DNA from 3 places in the Verrucosispora sp. WMMC514 genome. Region 2 is predicted to be linked to each of the others. Evidence: predicted binding sites of a transcription regulator. Region 2 holds the regulator's gene; each other region holds the start of a gene.
What was found. The regulator HrcA, encoded in region 2, represses chaperone genes, less so after heat shock. The targets are predictions, from matches to a motif close to GGTTNGCACNCTCNNNNNGAGNGTGCNAACC.
Positions count from the first base shown of each region.

Region 1 (5,045 bases), 910 kb from region 2:
CCGCGGCGGTCGGCAAGCTCACCGGCGATCCGGCCCGGGGAGTGGAGCTGACCGGGGCGATCGTCAACGACGGGGTGCTGGAGCGGCTGGACGAGGTAGCCAAGGTGGGTTCACCGGTGCTGGAGTCGCGTACCGTCGAGCACCCGTCGTTCCCGGACGCCGTGGTGCGTACGCCGACGATCGTGAAGCTGGACGCGGGCGACACCGCGACCTACTCGCGGGAGTGGTTCGGGCCGATCTCCTTCGCCATCGCCACCGACTCCACCGCGCACAGCCTGGAGATCCTGCGCTCGACCGTGGGTGAGCAGGGTGCGCTCACCGCGGCGGTCTACTCCACCGACGACGCGGTGCTGGACGCCACCGAGGCGGCGGCGATCGAGGTCGGGGTGCACCTGTCGGCCAACCTGACCGGCGGCGTCTTCGTGAACCAGTCGGCGGCGTTCTCCGACTTCCACGGCAGCGGCGCGAACGCGGCGGCCAACTCGGCGTTGACCGACGGGGCGTACGTGGCGAACCGGTTCCGGATCGTGCAGAGCCGCCGGCACGTCTGAGGTGTTGCGACGGTGGCTCCGGGGATGCCTCGGAGCCACCAGGCGGACGACCGACGTCGGGGCTACGCGGCCCGGCGCATCTGGAGTTCGCGCAGGGCGGGGATGGTCGGGTGCGGTACGCGGACACCGGTGTCGACGAATCCCAGCCGCTGGTAGGCCCGGTAGGCGCGGTCGTTGCCGACCACCACCTCGAGCATCAGCTCGGGGCGTCCGCAGGCCCGGGACCAGCCCGCCACCCCACTCACCAACTCCGCCAGCAGGCCGGTGCGCCGCCAGCCCGGAGTGACGTAGACGGCGTAGAGCACGGTCAACCCCGGCTCGGTCGGGTGCGCCATCCCGCCGACGTGCCCGACCAGCCGGCCGCCCGGATCCGCCACGAACTGCGCCGTGTCCGGGCCGGCGGAGACCCGGGTGACCCGGGCGGCGTACTCGGCGTGCGGTCGGGCCGCGGCCTCGGCGATCGTCTCCAGGAACGCCAGCGGCGCGTCCGCGAGCATCTCCAGCCGCAGCGCGCGCATCCGAGCGGCGTCCGCTGGTTCGACCCGGCGGATGACGGCCCGGCGCACTCCGGTTCCGTCGGTGACGTTCGTCATGCCCGCATGCTTATCACAATGACGTACGACGATACGGGTGACTGTAATACGCCCGATTTGTGGTCGTGCGCCGTCGTCACTCCTCGTGTAGCGTGCGATTTCGGTCACCCGTTTCAGTGGTCGTCGCGGATTGCCGAAACCGGTGGTTTCCGGGTGCCGGTGCGCCGGTGACCCGAGGTAGTGGAACGCCGTGCAGAGTGAGGAAAACACCGTGGCACAAGGCACCGTGAAGTGGTTCAACGCCGAGAAGGGCTACGGCTTCATCGCCGTCGACGGCGGGCAGGACGTCTTCGTCCACTTCTCCGCGATCGAGATGGACGGCTACAAGGCGCTGGACGACGGTCAGCGAGTGGAGTTCGAGATCGCCCAGGGCCAGAAGGGCCCGCAGGCCGAGCGGGTACGCCTCATCGCCTGAGCGCGGACGACCCACCCCAGGCGACCGATCGTCGTCGAAGGTGGCGTGACCATCGCCGGAGGGGGCTGCGGTGCCGGTGCCCCACAAGGAAAGATCATGGGCCGAACCAGCCGTCGCTGAGGAGGTTCCATGTCCGACCAGCCGCCCCCGACAGGTCCCACCTCCTCGCCCGCGGACCAACCGCCGCCGCCCGGGCCGCTCGATCCGCCGCCCGGGTTCGGCCCGCCGCCGTACGGCGCGCAACCGGGTCATCCCGCGCAGCCGCCGCACGTCGGCATGACGCCGTATCCCGGTCAACCGCTGTACCCGGGACAGCCGCCCTATGGCTGGTACCACCCCGCAGGCTACGGTCTCGATCCCACTGACGCCCTGGTCACCCCGCCCGGGGCCGGGCTGGGCGGCTGGTTCGCGCGCTGCGTGGGCGCCGCCCGCCGGGGCTGGCGACAACTGCTACCGATTCTCGTCCTCACCCAGGTGCTGCCGGCCGCGGTGCTGTCGGTGCTCACGCTGGCCGTGGACCCCTCGGCGCGCTGGGACAGTCAACTCGCCAGCGACTCCGCCGCACTGCCGGCGAACTTCTGGACGGATCTCGGCACGCTCCTGCTCGTGCTGCTCGGTGGCAGCCTGCTCCTCGGTCTGGTGCAGTCGGTCGGCTGGGCCGCCGGCACCTGGTTGATCACCCGCCAGGCGGTCGGCGAGCAGGTCGGCGCCGCCGCCGCGCTGCGCTACGGGATGCGCCGCGCGCTCGGTCTGTGGGGCTGGACGCTGCTCGTCACCCTGATCGTCGTCTTCGGGTTCTGCCTGTGCTTCCTGCCCGGCGTGTACGCGGTGTTCGCGTTGGCCCTGGCCGGCCCGGTCTACCTGTTCGAGCGGCACGACCCGCTCAGCAGGTCGCATCGCATGCTGCGTGACCGGCCGGGCCTGCTGCTCGGCCGGGTGGCCCTGGTGGGCGCCGCGGTGATCGGTCTCTCACTGGTGGTGAGCCTGATCGAGTCGCTGGCGATCCTGCCGTTCGGTGCCACTCCGCTGGACTCGCCGGGTACGACGGTGGGTGTGGTGCTGACCATCGCGGTGGTCGCGGTGCTGACGCTGCCGGCGTACCTCGCGCAGCAGGTCGGGCTGGTGGTCACCTACGCCGAGCAGCGGGCGCACGAGGGCCCGGTGAACGCCGGTCAACTGGCGGGCGAACTCGGCTGACCCGGGCCATCGTGCTTGCACTCGGCAGGGCAGAGTGCTAAACAAGTCATTGGCACTCGCATGGCGTGAGTGCCAGCTGGTCGGGACGGTGGGGCTGCGGTCGCGCCCGTGACATAACCACGGGTGGGGCACGTGGCCGGTCGTCGCGGGCTATCCGGCCCGGCCGAGGAGACGTCGCCGTCGCCAGGTGGCGACGTCCCAAGGTGCGTACACCAGACGGCCCATCCGGGGCACACACTCGGGTGGCCCGTGAGTGTCCAGGAGGACAACGCCGTATGGCCAAGATGATCGCGTTCGACGAAGAGGCGCGCCGCGGCCTCGAGCGGGGCATGAACCAGCTCGCCGACGCCGTGAAGGTGACCCTCGGCCCCAAGGGCCGCAACGTCGTGCTCGAGAAGAAGTGGGGTGCCCCCACCATCACCAACGATGGTGTGAGCATCGCCAAGGAGATCGAGCTCGAGGACCCGTACGAGAAGATCGGCGCCGAGCTGGTCAAGGAGGTCGCCAAGAAGACCGACGACGTCGCCGGTGACGGCACGACGACGGCGACCGTCCTGGCCCAGGCACTCGTTCGCGAGGGCCTGCGCAACGTGGCCGCCGGTGCCAACCCGATGGCCCTGAAGCGGGGCATCGAGGCTGCGGTCGCCAACGTCTCGGAGGAGCTGCTGAAGCTCGCCAAGGACGTGGAGACCAAGGAGCAGATCGCCTCCACCGCCTCCATCTCCGCCGGTGACACCAGCGTCGGCGAGATCATCGCCGAGGCGATGGACAAGGTCGGCAAGGAAGGCGTCATCACCGTCGAGGAGAGCAACACCTTCGGGCTGGAGCTGGAGCTCACCGAGGGCATGCGCTTCGACAAGGGCTACATCTCGGCCTACTTCATGACCGACCCGGAGCGTATGGAGGCCGTCTTCGACGACCCGTACATCCTGATCGCGAACAGCAAGATCTCGTCGGTCAAGGACCTGCTGCCGATCCTGGAGAAGGTCATGCAGGGCGGCAAGCCGCTGCTGATCATCGCCGAGGACCTGGAGGGCGAGGCCCTGGCCACGCTGGTGGTCAACAAGGTCCGTGGCACCTTCAAGTCGGTCGCCGTCAAGGCGCCGGGCTTCGGTGACCGCCGCAAGGCCATGCTGACCGACATCGCCATCCTCACCGGTGGCCAGGTCATCAGCGAGGAGGTCGGCCTCAAGCTGGACGCCGTCAGCCTCGACATGCTGGGCCGCGCCCGCAAGGTCGTGGTGACCAAGGACGAGACCACCATCGTCGACGGTGCCGGCGACGCCGAGCAGATCCAGGGCCGGGTCAACCAGATCCGGGCCGAGATCGACAAGAGCGACTCCGACTACGACCGGGAGAAGCTGCAGGAGCGGCTGGCCAAGCTGGCCGGTGGCGTCGCGGTGATCAAGGTCGGCGCGGCCACCGAGGTCGAGCTCAAGGAGCGCAAGCACCGCATCGAGGACGCGGTCCGCAACGCCAAGGCCGCCGTCGAGGAGGGCATCGTCCCGGGTGGTGGTGTCGCGCTGGTGCAGGCCGGCAAGACCGCCTTCGACAAGCTCGACCTGGCCGGCGACGAGGCGACCGGCGCGCAGATCGTGAAGATCGCGCTGGACGCCCCGCTGCGGCAGATCGCCGTGAACGCCGGCCTGGAGGGTGGCGTCGTGGTGGAGCGGGTTCGCAACCTCGACTCGGGTCACGGCCTCAACGCCGCGACCGGCGAGTACGTCGACCTGCTGGCCGCGGGCATCATCGACCCGGCCAAGGTGACCCGTTCCGCGCTGCAGAACGCCTCGTCGATCGCCGCGCTGTTCCTGACCACCGAGGCCGTCGTGGCGGACAAGCCGGAGAAGACCCCGGCCGCCCCGGCTGGCCCGGGTGGCGGGGACATGGACTTCTGAGTCCAGCTCCAACGCCGGAAGGGGCGGACCGCGTCAGCGGTCCGCCCCTTCCGCTGTGTCGGTGGCCACTCGTCGGCTACGTCGGCAGCGGTCGCTGGTTTCGGCGCTTCCGCGCCCGGTCGTACGGCGGGCGGTGCTGAACCGGCTCGTCCACCAGGATGAGGGGCTCCTCGGGTGGCTCGTCCACCCCGGTCATCTCGGCCAGTTGCTCGGCGTCGCCGTGGTCGAGCCGGTCGATCGGCAGTTGGCCGGGGAGTCCGTGGACCGTGGCCCGGGTGGTCGGTGGGGCTTCCCGGGCCTGATCGTCGTCCATGCTCATGGCTGCCTCCTCTACCGAAACGGTAGGGCGCGCCGAGCGGCGGGAAGGGTGAATGGCGTTATCGGGATCTAT
Region 1 covers NZ_CP114906.1:1,829,135-1,834,179, reverse strand. The annotation lists gene paaN (phenylacetic acid degradation protein PaaN) at 1-551, shown strand, start outside; gene O7597_RS08385 (GNAT family N-acetyltransferase) at 614-1,144, opposite strand; gene O7597_RS08380 (cold-shock protein) at 1,356-1,559, shown strand; gene O7597_RS08375 (hypothetical protein) at 1,689-2,756, shown strand; gene groL (chaperonin GroEL) at 3,032-4,654, shown strand; gene O7597_RS08365 (hypothetical protein) at 4,731-4,967, opposite strand.
Region 1: the regulator HrcA is predicted to act here: its motif matches at 2,804-2,834, upstream of groL (chaperonin GroEL).

Region 2 (5,045 bases):
AGCGCCGCCGGGGCCCCACGGACCAGCGACTCGCAGTACCGCCGCACCGTGGCGTCCAGTTCCTCGGCCGGCACCGCGGCGGTGACCAGGCCGATCTCGGCGGCCCGCCGGCCGTCGAAGGTGTCGCCGGTCAGGTACAGCTCGGCTGCCGCCCGCGTCGTCAGGTGGGGCAGCACCGTCGCGGAGATCACCGCGGGGATCACCCCGATCCGCACCTCGGTGAAGGCGAACGTGGCCTCGGCCGCGCAGACCGCCAGGTCGGCCGCCGCGATCAGGCCCAGGCCGCCGGCCCGCGCCGGGCCGGCGACCCTGGCCAGCACCGGCTTCGGACACTCCCGGACCGCCGCGAGCACGTCACCCAGCATCCCGGCGGGCACCGTGCCGCTGGCGTACGCCGCCGCGGTCTCCTTCAGGTCGGCTCCGGAGCAGAAGACCGGCCCGGTGTGGTCGAGCACGATCACCCGGACCGCGTCGTCGGCGACCGCGGCGGCCAGCCCCGCCAGCAGTTCGGTCATCAACGGGGTGGAGAGCGCGTTGCGGTTGTGCGGACTGTCCAGGGTGAGCGTGGTCACCCCGTGGGCCGTGGCGACCCGCACGAGCGCGTCGGGAGAGGTCATGCCAGGGCACACTAGTGGCCATGCCCGGCGTCCTTCCAGCAGGCGAGCCCGTCCCGGCCGACGGGTCGCTGCCCGCGTCCGCCCGCGCGTCCGTGGGCGCCCGGGGTTTCGGGGTCTACGTGCACGTGCCCTTCTGCGCGAGCCGGTGCGGCTACTGCGACTTCAACACGTACACCGCCGACGAGCTGGGCGGCGGAGCGAGCCGGGAGGGCTACGCCGACACCGTGCTGGCGGAGCTGGCCCTCGCCGCCCGGGTACTCAAGGACGCTCCGCCGCCCCGGGTGGAGACGGTTTTCGTCGGCGGCGGCACCCCCACCCTGCTCCCCGCCGACGACCTGGCCCGCATCCTGGACGCGATCGACCGGACCTGGGGGCTGGCCGCCGACGCGGAGGTGACCACCGAGGCGAATCCGGAGTCGGTGACGCCGACCTCGCTGAAGGAGCTGCGCGCGGCCGGGTACACCCGGATCTCGCTGGGCATGCAGTCGGCCGCGCCCGGGGTGCTCGCCGTGCTGGACCGCCGGCACAGCGCCGGCCGGGCCCCCGCCGCCGCCCTGGAGGCCCGCGACGCGGGCTTCGACCACGTCAATCTCGACCTGATCTACGGCACGCCGGGGGAGCGGGCCGAGGACTTCGCCGCCTCACTGGACCAGGTGGTGGCCGCCGGCGTGGACCACGTCAGCGCGTACGCCCTGATCGTCGAGGACGGCACCCGACTTGCCGCCCGGATGCGCCGGGGCGAGCTGCCGTACCCGGACGAGGACGTGGCGGCGGACCGGTACCTGGCCGCCGAGGCCACCCTCGGCGCGGCCGGCTTCTCCTGGTACGAGGTCTCCAACTGGGCCCGCACGCCGCAGGCACGCTGCCGGCACAACCTGCTCTACTGGACCGGCGGGGACTGGTGGGGCCTCGGGCCGGGGGCGCACAGCCACGTCGGCGGGGTGCGCTGGTGGAACGTCAAACATCCCGGCGCGTACGCGCAACGCCTCGCCGCCGGGGCGTCTCCCGGGCAGGCCCGGGAGGTGCTCACCGGCGACGAGGCGCACATGGAGGACGTCATGCTCCGCTCGCGACTGGCCGGCGGCCTGCCGCTCGACGTGTTGACCGACGCCGGCCGGGCCGGCGCGGCGCGGGCGCTGGCCGCCGGGTTGCTCGCCGAGCCCGCCCACGCCGCCGGCCGCGCCGTGCTCACCCTGCGCGGCCGGCTGCTCGCCGACGCCGTGGTCCGCGACCTGCTGCCCTGACCCCCGTCATCAGACCGGTCGGCGCGGTCAGCGCTTCACGAAGGCGTACGTCATCGGGTACTGGTAGAGCACACCCTCGTTGGCCTTGACCCCGCCGATGATCCCGAAGATCAGCGGCACGATCGCGACGATGATCGGCACGAAGAACAGGATGCCGCAGGTGATGGTGGCGAGCACCCAGCTCAGCACCCCGGCGACCGCCCAGGTGAGCTGGAAGTTCAACGCGGCCACCGAGTGCGCCCGGGCGATCGGGGACTGCTGCCCGCGAACCATCATCGCGATCAGCGGCGCCACCCAGCCGAAGAGCCCGCCGCCGACGACCACGCCGAGCGGGCCGCCGAAGTGTGCGATCAGCACCCAGGTCTTGTCCTCGTTGTTGGCGTAGCCACCGCCGGGAGCGCCGTAGCCCCCGGTCGGGTAGCCGACACCGGGTGCTCCCGGCGGCGGGTAACCGCCGGGTGGGGGGTAGCCGGCCGGCGGCGGCTGGTCGCCGGTGGGGGGTGGATAGCCGCCGGGCGGGGGATAGCCGCCCTGGCCAGGCGAACCGGACAGTGGTGTCGTGGGTTCGTCGCCGGAGTCCGGGGGACGAGGTGGTTCAGTCATGGAGGCCACGGTAGGTGCCAGCGGCAACGGCGCACCAGAGCGACACCGGCGAGTGTCAACCCGCCGATCGGCTCGATGAGGAAGGTGCTGACTTGATCATCGCGTGGACGGGGGTGCCGACGTAGACTGGCACTCGCTACAGTCGAGTGCCAGAGTGTTCCTCTGGCGGCCGTGACGCCGCGAGCTGACCTGCGACAGGAGGTGGCAAGGATGGGTCTGGACGACCGGAAGCTCGCCGTGCTCCGCGCGATCGTCGAGGACTACGTCGCCACCCAGGAGCCGGTCGGCAGCAAGTCGCTCGTCGAGCGGCACCAGCTCGGCGTTTCGCCGGCCACCGTTCGCAACGACATGGCCGTGCTGGAGGAGGAGGGCTACATCCGCCAGCCGCACACCAGCGCGGGGCGGGTGCCCACCGACCGTGGCTACCGCCTCTTCGTCGACCGGTTGAGCCGGGTCAAGCCGCTCAGTCCGGCCGAACGCCGGGCGATCGAGCGCTTCCTGGCCGGCGCCGTCGATCTCGACGACGTGGTGCACCGCACGGTGCGGCTGCTGGCGCAGCTCACCCGGCAGGTCGCCGTCGTGCAGTACCCGAGCCTGGCCCGGTCCCGGGTGCGTCACCTGGAACTGGTGCCGATCTCCACCACCCGGCTGATGCTGGTGATGATCGCCGACACCGGCCGGGTCGAGCAGCGGCTGGTCGAGCTGCCCGCACCGGTCCCCGCCGACGACGTGCTGGACCTGCGCCGGCTGGTGAACGAGAAACTGGTGGGCGTCCGCCTGTCGGAGACCCCGCCGCTGGTGCAGACCCTCATCGACGACTGCGCGCCGCACCTGCGCCCGGCGATGACCACCCTGTCCACGGTGCTGCTGGAGACCCTGGTCGAGCGGCACGAGGAGCGGCTGGCCCTGGCCGGCACCGCCAACCTCGCCCGGGGCGGCCTGCTCGACTTCCAGGGCTCGCTGCGTCCGATCCTCGAAGCACTTGAGGAGGAGGTCGTGCTGCTCAAGCTCATCGGCGAGGTGGAGCCGAGCACCCTGCGGGTGCGCATCGGCGACGAGAACGAGTACGACAACCTGCGGGCGGCCTCCGTGGTCAGCACCGGGTACGGCCCGGGCGCGACCATCGTCGGGGGGATGGGCGTGCTCGGACCGACCCGGATGGACTACCCCGGAACCATCGCCACGGTGAGGGCCGTGGCACGCTACGTGGGCGAGCTGCTGGCCCAGAACTGACAAGTCAGGGCCGACGGCAGGCTGCCGCCGCCGAACGGCGTAACTCGAGACGAACACGAGGACACGGAACGCAGTGGCCAGGGACTACTACGGCATTCTCGGCGTGAGCAAGGGTGCCTCCGATGACGAGATCAAGCGCGCCTATCGCAAGCTGGCGCGCCAGTTCCATCCGGACGTGAATCCGGACCCGGAGGCACAGGAGAAGTTCAAGGACATCAACGCCGCGTACGAGGTCCTCTCGGACGATCGGAAACGGCAGATCGTCGACCTGGGCGGGGACCCGCTGGCACCCGGCGGGGGCGGGCCCGGCGGTCCGGGCGGCCCCGGCGGGGCCGGACCCTTCGTCGGCTTCCAGGACATCATGGACGCGTTCTTCGGCGGCGCCACCGGCGCCGGACGCGGCCCGCGTCCGCGTACCCGCCCCGGTGCCGACGCGATCCTGCGACTGGAGCTGGACCTTCAGGAGACGGCCTTCGGCGTCGAGGCGCCGATCACCGTCGACACCGCCGTGCTCTGCACCACCTGCTCCGGCGCCGGCACCGCCGCCGGCACCCACCTGGCCACCTGCGAGGCGTGCGGCGGGCGGGGCGAGGTGCAGTCGGTGCAGCGCACCTTCCTCGGCCAGGTGGTCTCCGCCCGGCCCTGCACCGTCTGCCAGGGCTACGGCACCACCATCCCGCAGCCCTGCCCGACCTGCGCCGGTGACGGCCGGGTGCGCACCCGCCGGTCGCTGACCGTCAAGATCCCCGCCGGGGTGGAGGACGGCATGCGGATCCGCCTGGCCCAGCAGGGCGAGGTCGGCCCGGGCGGCGGCACCGCCGGTGACCTCTACGTGGAGATCCACGAACGGCCGCACGACGTGTTCTCCCGCAAGGGCGACGACCTGCACTGCCGGGTCACCGTGCCGATGACCGCCGCCGCGCTCGGCACCCGGCTGACCATCAAGACGCTCGACAGCGAGGAACCGGTCGACGTCAAGCCGGGCACCCAGCCGGGCAGCACCCTGCGACTGCGGGCCCGGGGCGTACCGCACCTGCGTGGCACCGGGCGGGGCGATCTCTACGTCCACCTGGACGTGCGGACCCCCACCAAGCTCGACGCCGACCAGGAGCGGATGCTGCGCGAGTTCGCCAAGACCCGCGGCGAGGAGGTCGCCGAGCTGACCAAGCAGGGTGGCTTCTTCTCCCGGATGCGCGACGCCTTCAACGGCCACGCCTGACGTGTCCGCGCCGCTGTTCCTGGTCGAGTCGCTGCCCACCGCCGCCTCGATGGTGCTGGACGGTCCGGAGGGCCACCACGCCGCCACCGTGCAGCGGCTGCGCGTCGGTGAGCAGGTGCTGCTCGCCGA
Region 2 covers NZ_CP114906.1:919,033-924,077, reverse strand. The annotation lists gene O7597_RS04085 (enoyl-CoA hydratase-related protein) at 1-617, opposite strand, end outside; gene hemW (radical SAM family heme chaperone HemW) at 638-1,861, shown strand; gene O7597_RS04075 (DUF4870 domain-containing protein) at 1,889-2,464, opposite strand; gene hrcA (heat-inducible transcriptional repressor HrcA) at 2,675-3,697, shown strand; gene dnaJ (molecular chaperone DnaJ) at 3,771-4,916, shown strand; gene O7597_RS04060 (16S rRNA (uracil(1498)-N(3))-methyltransferase) at 4,918-5,045, shown strand, end outside.

Region 3 (5,045 bases), 610 kb from region 2:
GGCACCGGCGGCGCGGCGGAGACCGGGGCAGGCAGCGTGATCGCCTCGCGGGCCGCCGACACCCCCTGACGGCCGGCGAGCCAGCGGCCGGCGACTCCCCCGACGGCGGCCACCCCGAGGACGGTGCCGACACCGGTGAGAAACCGCCGCCGCGAGTCCGGGTCGACCCGCCGCCCCGGACTCGCCGGACCCGATGGGCCGCCGGAGGCCGGCGGACTTCCCGGGACCGACGGAGTGCCGGCCGACGCGGTCGGGTCGGTCGCCGGCCCGTCGGGGACCCCGGCAGTGCCGACCGCATTCGGGTCCGGCACGGCCGGACCGGTCACCGACGGCGGGCCGGCCGACGTCGGTGGGGACCAGGGCCAGGGGTCGAGTTCCAGTGGGCCGGCGACGAACGCCCAGAGCGCCACCCCGCCAACCGCCGCGCCGAGCAGCGACGGCAGCACGTCGGCGGCGTCCGCACCGGCGCGGGTCAGGGCCGCCGCCGCGCCGATCCCGCCGAAGACGACGATGCCGGCCAGGCCCACCGTCAGCCGCCGGGCGGCCAGCATGCCGATCAGGGCGGCGAAGCCGCCGAGCAGCAGCGCCGTACCGACCAGCAGAGCGATCTTGTCGTACGTGCCGAAGACCTCGATGCCGAACCGCTTGACCGGCTCGGGTGCGGTGTCCACCACGAGACCGCCGACCGCCACGAGCGGGGACGACCGGGGGCCGGTCAGGGCGGCGACCAGTTCGGCGGTGCCGATGGCCGCCGCGGCGGCGGCGACGCCGGCCAGGGCGGCGAACCGGGGTGACGTGCTGCTCACCCGCCCAGTGTTTCCCACCGACCAACGGTCCGGTAGTCGACGTCCGCGTTCGTAACCTCTCGTCACCGGTACGCCGACTCAAAGCGCGTGGGGCGCACCGTCTCGTCGACGGTGCGCCCCACGTCCGGCGTACGGCAGGCTCAGAAGCCCGGGCCGTGCTGGTGGCTGTGACCGTGGCCGTGCGAGTGGCCGTGGCCACCCGCGGCGGGCTCCGGCTCAGCCGGCTTCTCCACCACGAGGCTTTCGGTGGTGAGCAGCAGACCGGCGATCGACGCGGCGTTGGTGACCGCGTTACGGGTCACCTTCACCGGGTCGATGATGCCGGACTTGGTCAGGTCGACGTACTCGCCGACGGCGGCGTCGAGACCGTGACCCCAGTCGCTGCCGGTGACCTTCTGCACGACGACGTAGCCGTCGTGACCGGCGTTCTGGGCGATCCAGCGCAGCGGCTCGACAAGTGCCTTACGCACGATCGACACGCCGACCTTCTCGTCACCGGTGAAGCCGAGGTCGTCGTCGAGCACCGGCAGAATCTGCGCCAGGGCGGCACCGCCGCCGGGCACCGTACCCTCCTCGACCGCGGCCTTGGTCGCGGCGATGGCGTCCTCGATGCGGTGCTTGCGCTCCTTCATCTCGACCTCGGTGGCCGCGCCGACCTTGACCACCGCGATCCCGCCGGAGAGCTTGGCCAGCCGCTCGGCGAGCTTCTCCCGGTCCCACTCGGAGTCCGAGGCCTCGATCTCCTTGCGGATCTGCGCGACCCGGTCGGTCACCTCGCTGGCCTGGCCACCACCATCGACGATCGTGGTGTTCTCCTTGTCGACCACGATGCGCCGGGCGCTGCCCAGCACCTCCAGGCCGACCTGGTCGAGCTTGTAACCCAGCTCCGGGGCGACCAGCTCGGCGCCGGTGAGGATCGCCATGTCCTGGAGCATCGCCTTGCGCCGGTCGCCGAAACCGGGCGCCTTGACCGCGCAGACCTTGATGGTCTTGCGGATCGCGTTGACCACCAGGGTGGACAGCGCCTGACCCTCCACGTCCTCGGCGATGATGAGCAGCGGCTTGTTGTTCTGGAGGACCTTCTCCAGCAGCGGCAGCAGCTCCTCGATCGCGGAGATCTTCTGCGTGGTGATCAGGATGTACGCGTCCTCCAGGACGGACTCCTGCGACTCCGCGTCGGTGACGAAGTTCGGCGAGATGAAGCCCTTGTCGAACTGGAGGCCCTCGGTGACGTCCAGCTCGGTGTGCAGAGCCGAGCCCTCCTCGACGGTGATCACACCGTCGCGGCCGACCTTCTCCATCGCCTCGGCGATCAGCTCACCGATGGTGGCGTCCTGCGCCGAGATGGTGGCGACGTGCGCCACCGACTTCTTGTCGGAGACCTCGACGGCCTTGTCGAGCAGCGCCTCGGAGACCTTGGTGGCGGCGGCGTCGATGCCGCGCTTGAGGCCGGCCGGGTTGGCGCCCGCGGTGACGTTGCGCAGGCCCTCGCGGACCATGGCCTGGGCGAGCACGGTCGCAGTGGTGGTCCCGTCGCCGGCGACGTCGTTGGTCTTGGTCGCCACCTCCTTGACCAGCTGCGCGCCGAGGTTCTCGTACGGGTTGGTGAGCTCGATCTCCTTGGCGATGGTCACACCATCGTTGGTGATCGTCGGCGCACCGAATTTCTTGTCGAGGACGACGTTGCGCCCGCGCGGCCCGAGGGTGACCTTGACCGCGTCAGCGAGCGCGTTGACACCGTGCTCCAGCAGGTGCCGGGCGTCGTCCGAGAAGCTCAGGATCTTCGCCATGAATGTCCCTTCGAAGCGACGTTGCCCCGGCCCGGCGAGCCGGACCGGGGCAACGACACTGATCGGTCTGTCTTACTTCTCGATGACCGCGAGGACGTCGCGGGCGGAGAGAACCAGGTACTCCTCGCCGGCGTACTTGACCTCGGTGCCGCCGTACTTCGAGTAGAGAACGGTGTCGCCGACGGAGACGTCGATCGGCACGCGGTTGCCCTTGTCGTCGATCCGGCCCGGGCCGACAGCGAGGACGGTGCCCTCCTGCGGCTTCTCCTTGGCGGTGTCGGGGATCACGATGCCCGAGGCGGTGGTGGTCTCGGCCTCGTTCGCCTGGACCACGATGCGGTCCTCGAGCGGCTTGATCGCAACCTTGGTCGCGGTAGTCACGGGCATACCCTCCTGGGGTACTTGGTTTCGTTGCCGATCGGCATGCCGACCGGCGTCAATCTGCCACATGCCACCGGGCGGGGCCGTCGTCGCGGGTGCCGGTCCGCCTGGCGTTCAACCCCCGGACACCAGGGCCCGAAGGTTGGCACCCTCAGGGTGAGAGTGCTAATCGCAGGTTATTCCTCGGCTAGCACTCCGTCAAGGAGAGTGCCAATCCGCCACCCTCGTGTCGCCGCGTTCGGGCACCCGTGCCACCACTCTTCCCCCACTCCTCAGACGCCGTTCGCCAGCGTTCACCGCAACACGCCGACAGTCACTTCCCCGCCGAGCACCCGCCCCTTACCGATGCTGGAGCTGATCCGGCTGCACGCCGAGCCGGACTGGTTCCGGCCGTGGGGCGAGATCGAGCGGGAGGCCGTCGCGCTGCGCTGGTACGACCCGGCCGTGGTGCCCGGCCTGCTCCAGACCGAGGCGTACGCCCGGGCGATGCTCCGGGCCGGTCCACCGTTGACCGATGAGCAGATTGAGAAGCGGGTGCTGGCCCGGATGGCCCGGCAGGAGGTGCTCGCCCGTGAGGAGCCACCACAGCTCGTCGCGGTGCTCGACGAGCAGGTGCTGCGCCGGCAGGTCGGCGAGCGCGCGACCATGCGCGAGCAACTGGAGCACCTGCGCACCCTCGCCGACCGCCCGCACGTCCAGGTGCGGGTCGTCCCGGCCGAGACCCCGTGGTACGTCGGACTCAACGGTCCCTTCGTGCTGGCCCGGCTGGCCGACGGCACCGAGGTGGCGCACCTGGACAGCCAGCTCCGGGGGCACACCGTGGACAGCCCGAACGACCTTGCCAGCCTGGGGCGACGTTGGGAGACTGTGGCCGGTGAGGCGCTGCCGCGCCGGCAGACCGCCCGCCTGATCGAGGAAGTGGCGAAGTCATGGACCTGACCCGCGCCGCCTGGCGCAAATCCTCCCGCAGCAACAGCAATGGCGGCGCCTGCGTCGAGGTCGCCGACAACCTGCCCGGCCTGGTCGCCGTCCGCGACAGCAAGGACCCGGCCGGCCCGGTGCTCGCCTTCACCCCCGCCGCCTGGCGCGCCTTCATCACCACCCACACCCGCTAGACCCGACATACCGCAAGTCGCGACCGGCCGGCCCGGTGCTCGCCCCCACCCCACCGCCGAGCCCGGTCGGCCGCACATTGATCTTTTGCACTTCGGTGACTCGGACATCGGCGTGTCGACTCACTGACGTGCAGACGATCACGCCGCGCCCCGGCGGGCGCCGGCCTCAGGGCGCGTGGGTCAGGCTGGTGGAGCTCGGGAGAATGGGCGGGTGGATCTGGAGCAGTTCGGCGCGTTGCGTACGCCTGAGGGGTCGGCCGCGCTCGACGCGGCGGGCCGGGTGGCCGGCGGCGATCCGCTGGTCGCGGCGGCGGCGCTGCGTTCGGCCGGGGTGCCGGCCGGGCTCGCGGCGGCGGCGCTGACCCAGGCGGAGCTGCGCCGCCGGGCGACCGGCAAGTTCGGGCCGGCGGCGGCCGGCATGTTCTTCACCCGGCCGGGGCTGGAGCAGGCGACCCGGCGGGTCGTCGCCGACCGGCGGGCGCGGCGGCTGCGCGCCGCCGGGGTGACCACGCTGGCCGACCTGGGCTGCGGGCTCGGTGCCGACGCGCTCGCCGCCGCCCGCGCCGGCATCCGGGTGTACGCGGTGGAGGCCGACCCGCTCACCGCCGCGCTGGCCGAGGCGAACGCGCGGGCCGCCGGACTGGCCGACCTGGTCACCGTCGAGTGTGGCGACGCGACCGCGTTCGACGTGAGCCGGGTCGAGGCGGTCTTCTGCGACCCGGCCCGCCGCCGGGCCGGCACCGGCCGCCGGATCTTCGACCCGAACTCGTACTCGCCGCCGTGGGACTTCGTGACCGGGCTGGCCGAGCGGGTGCCGCGCACGGTGGTGAAGGTCGCGCCGGGGATCGACCACACGCTGATCCCGCCCGGTGCGGAGGCGGAGTGGGTGAGCGTCGACGGCGACCTGGTCGAGGCGGCCCTCTGGTGCGGCGAACTGGCCGAGGTCTCCCGCC
Region 3 covers NZ_CP114906.1:1,531,485-1,536,529, forward strand. The annotation lists gene O7597_RS06910 (molybdopterin-dependent oxidoreductase) at 1-806, opposite strand, end outside; gene groL (chaperonin GroEL) at 947-2,596, opposite strand; gene groES (co-chaperone GroES) at 2,669-2,983, opposite strand; gene O7597_RS06925 (DUF5753 domain-containing protein) at 3,323-3,916, shown strand; gene O7597_RS06930 (DUF397 domain-containing protein) at 3,907-4,092, shown strand; gene O7597_RS06935 (methyltransferase domain-containing protein) at 4,304-5,045, shown strand, end outside.
Region 3: the regulator HrcA is predicted to act here: its motif matches at 3,118-3,148, upstream of groES (co-chaperone GroES).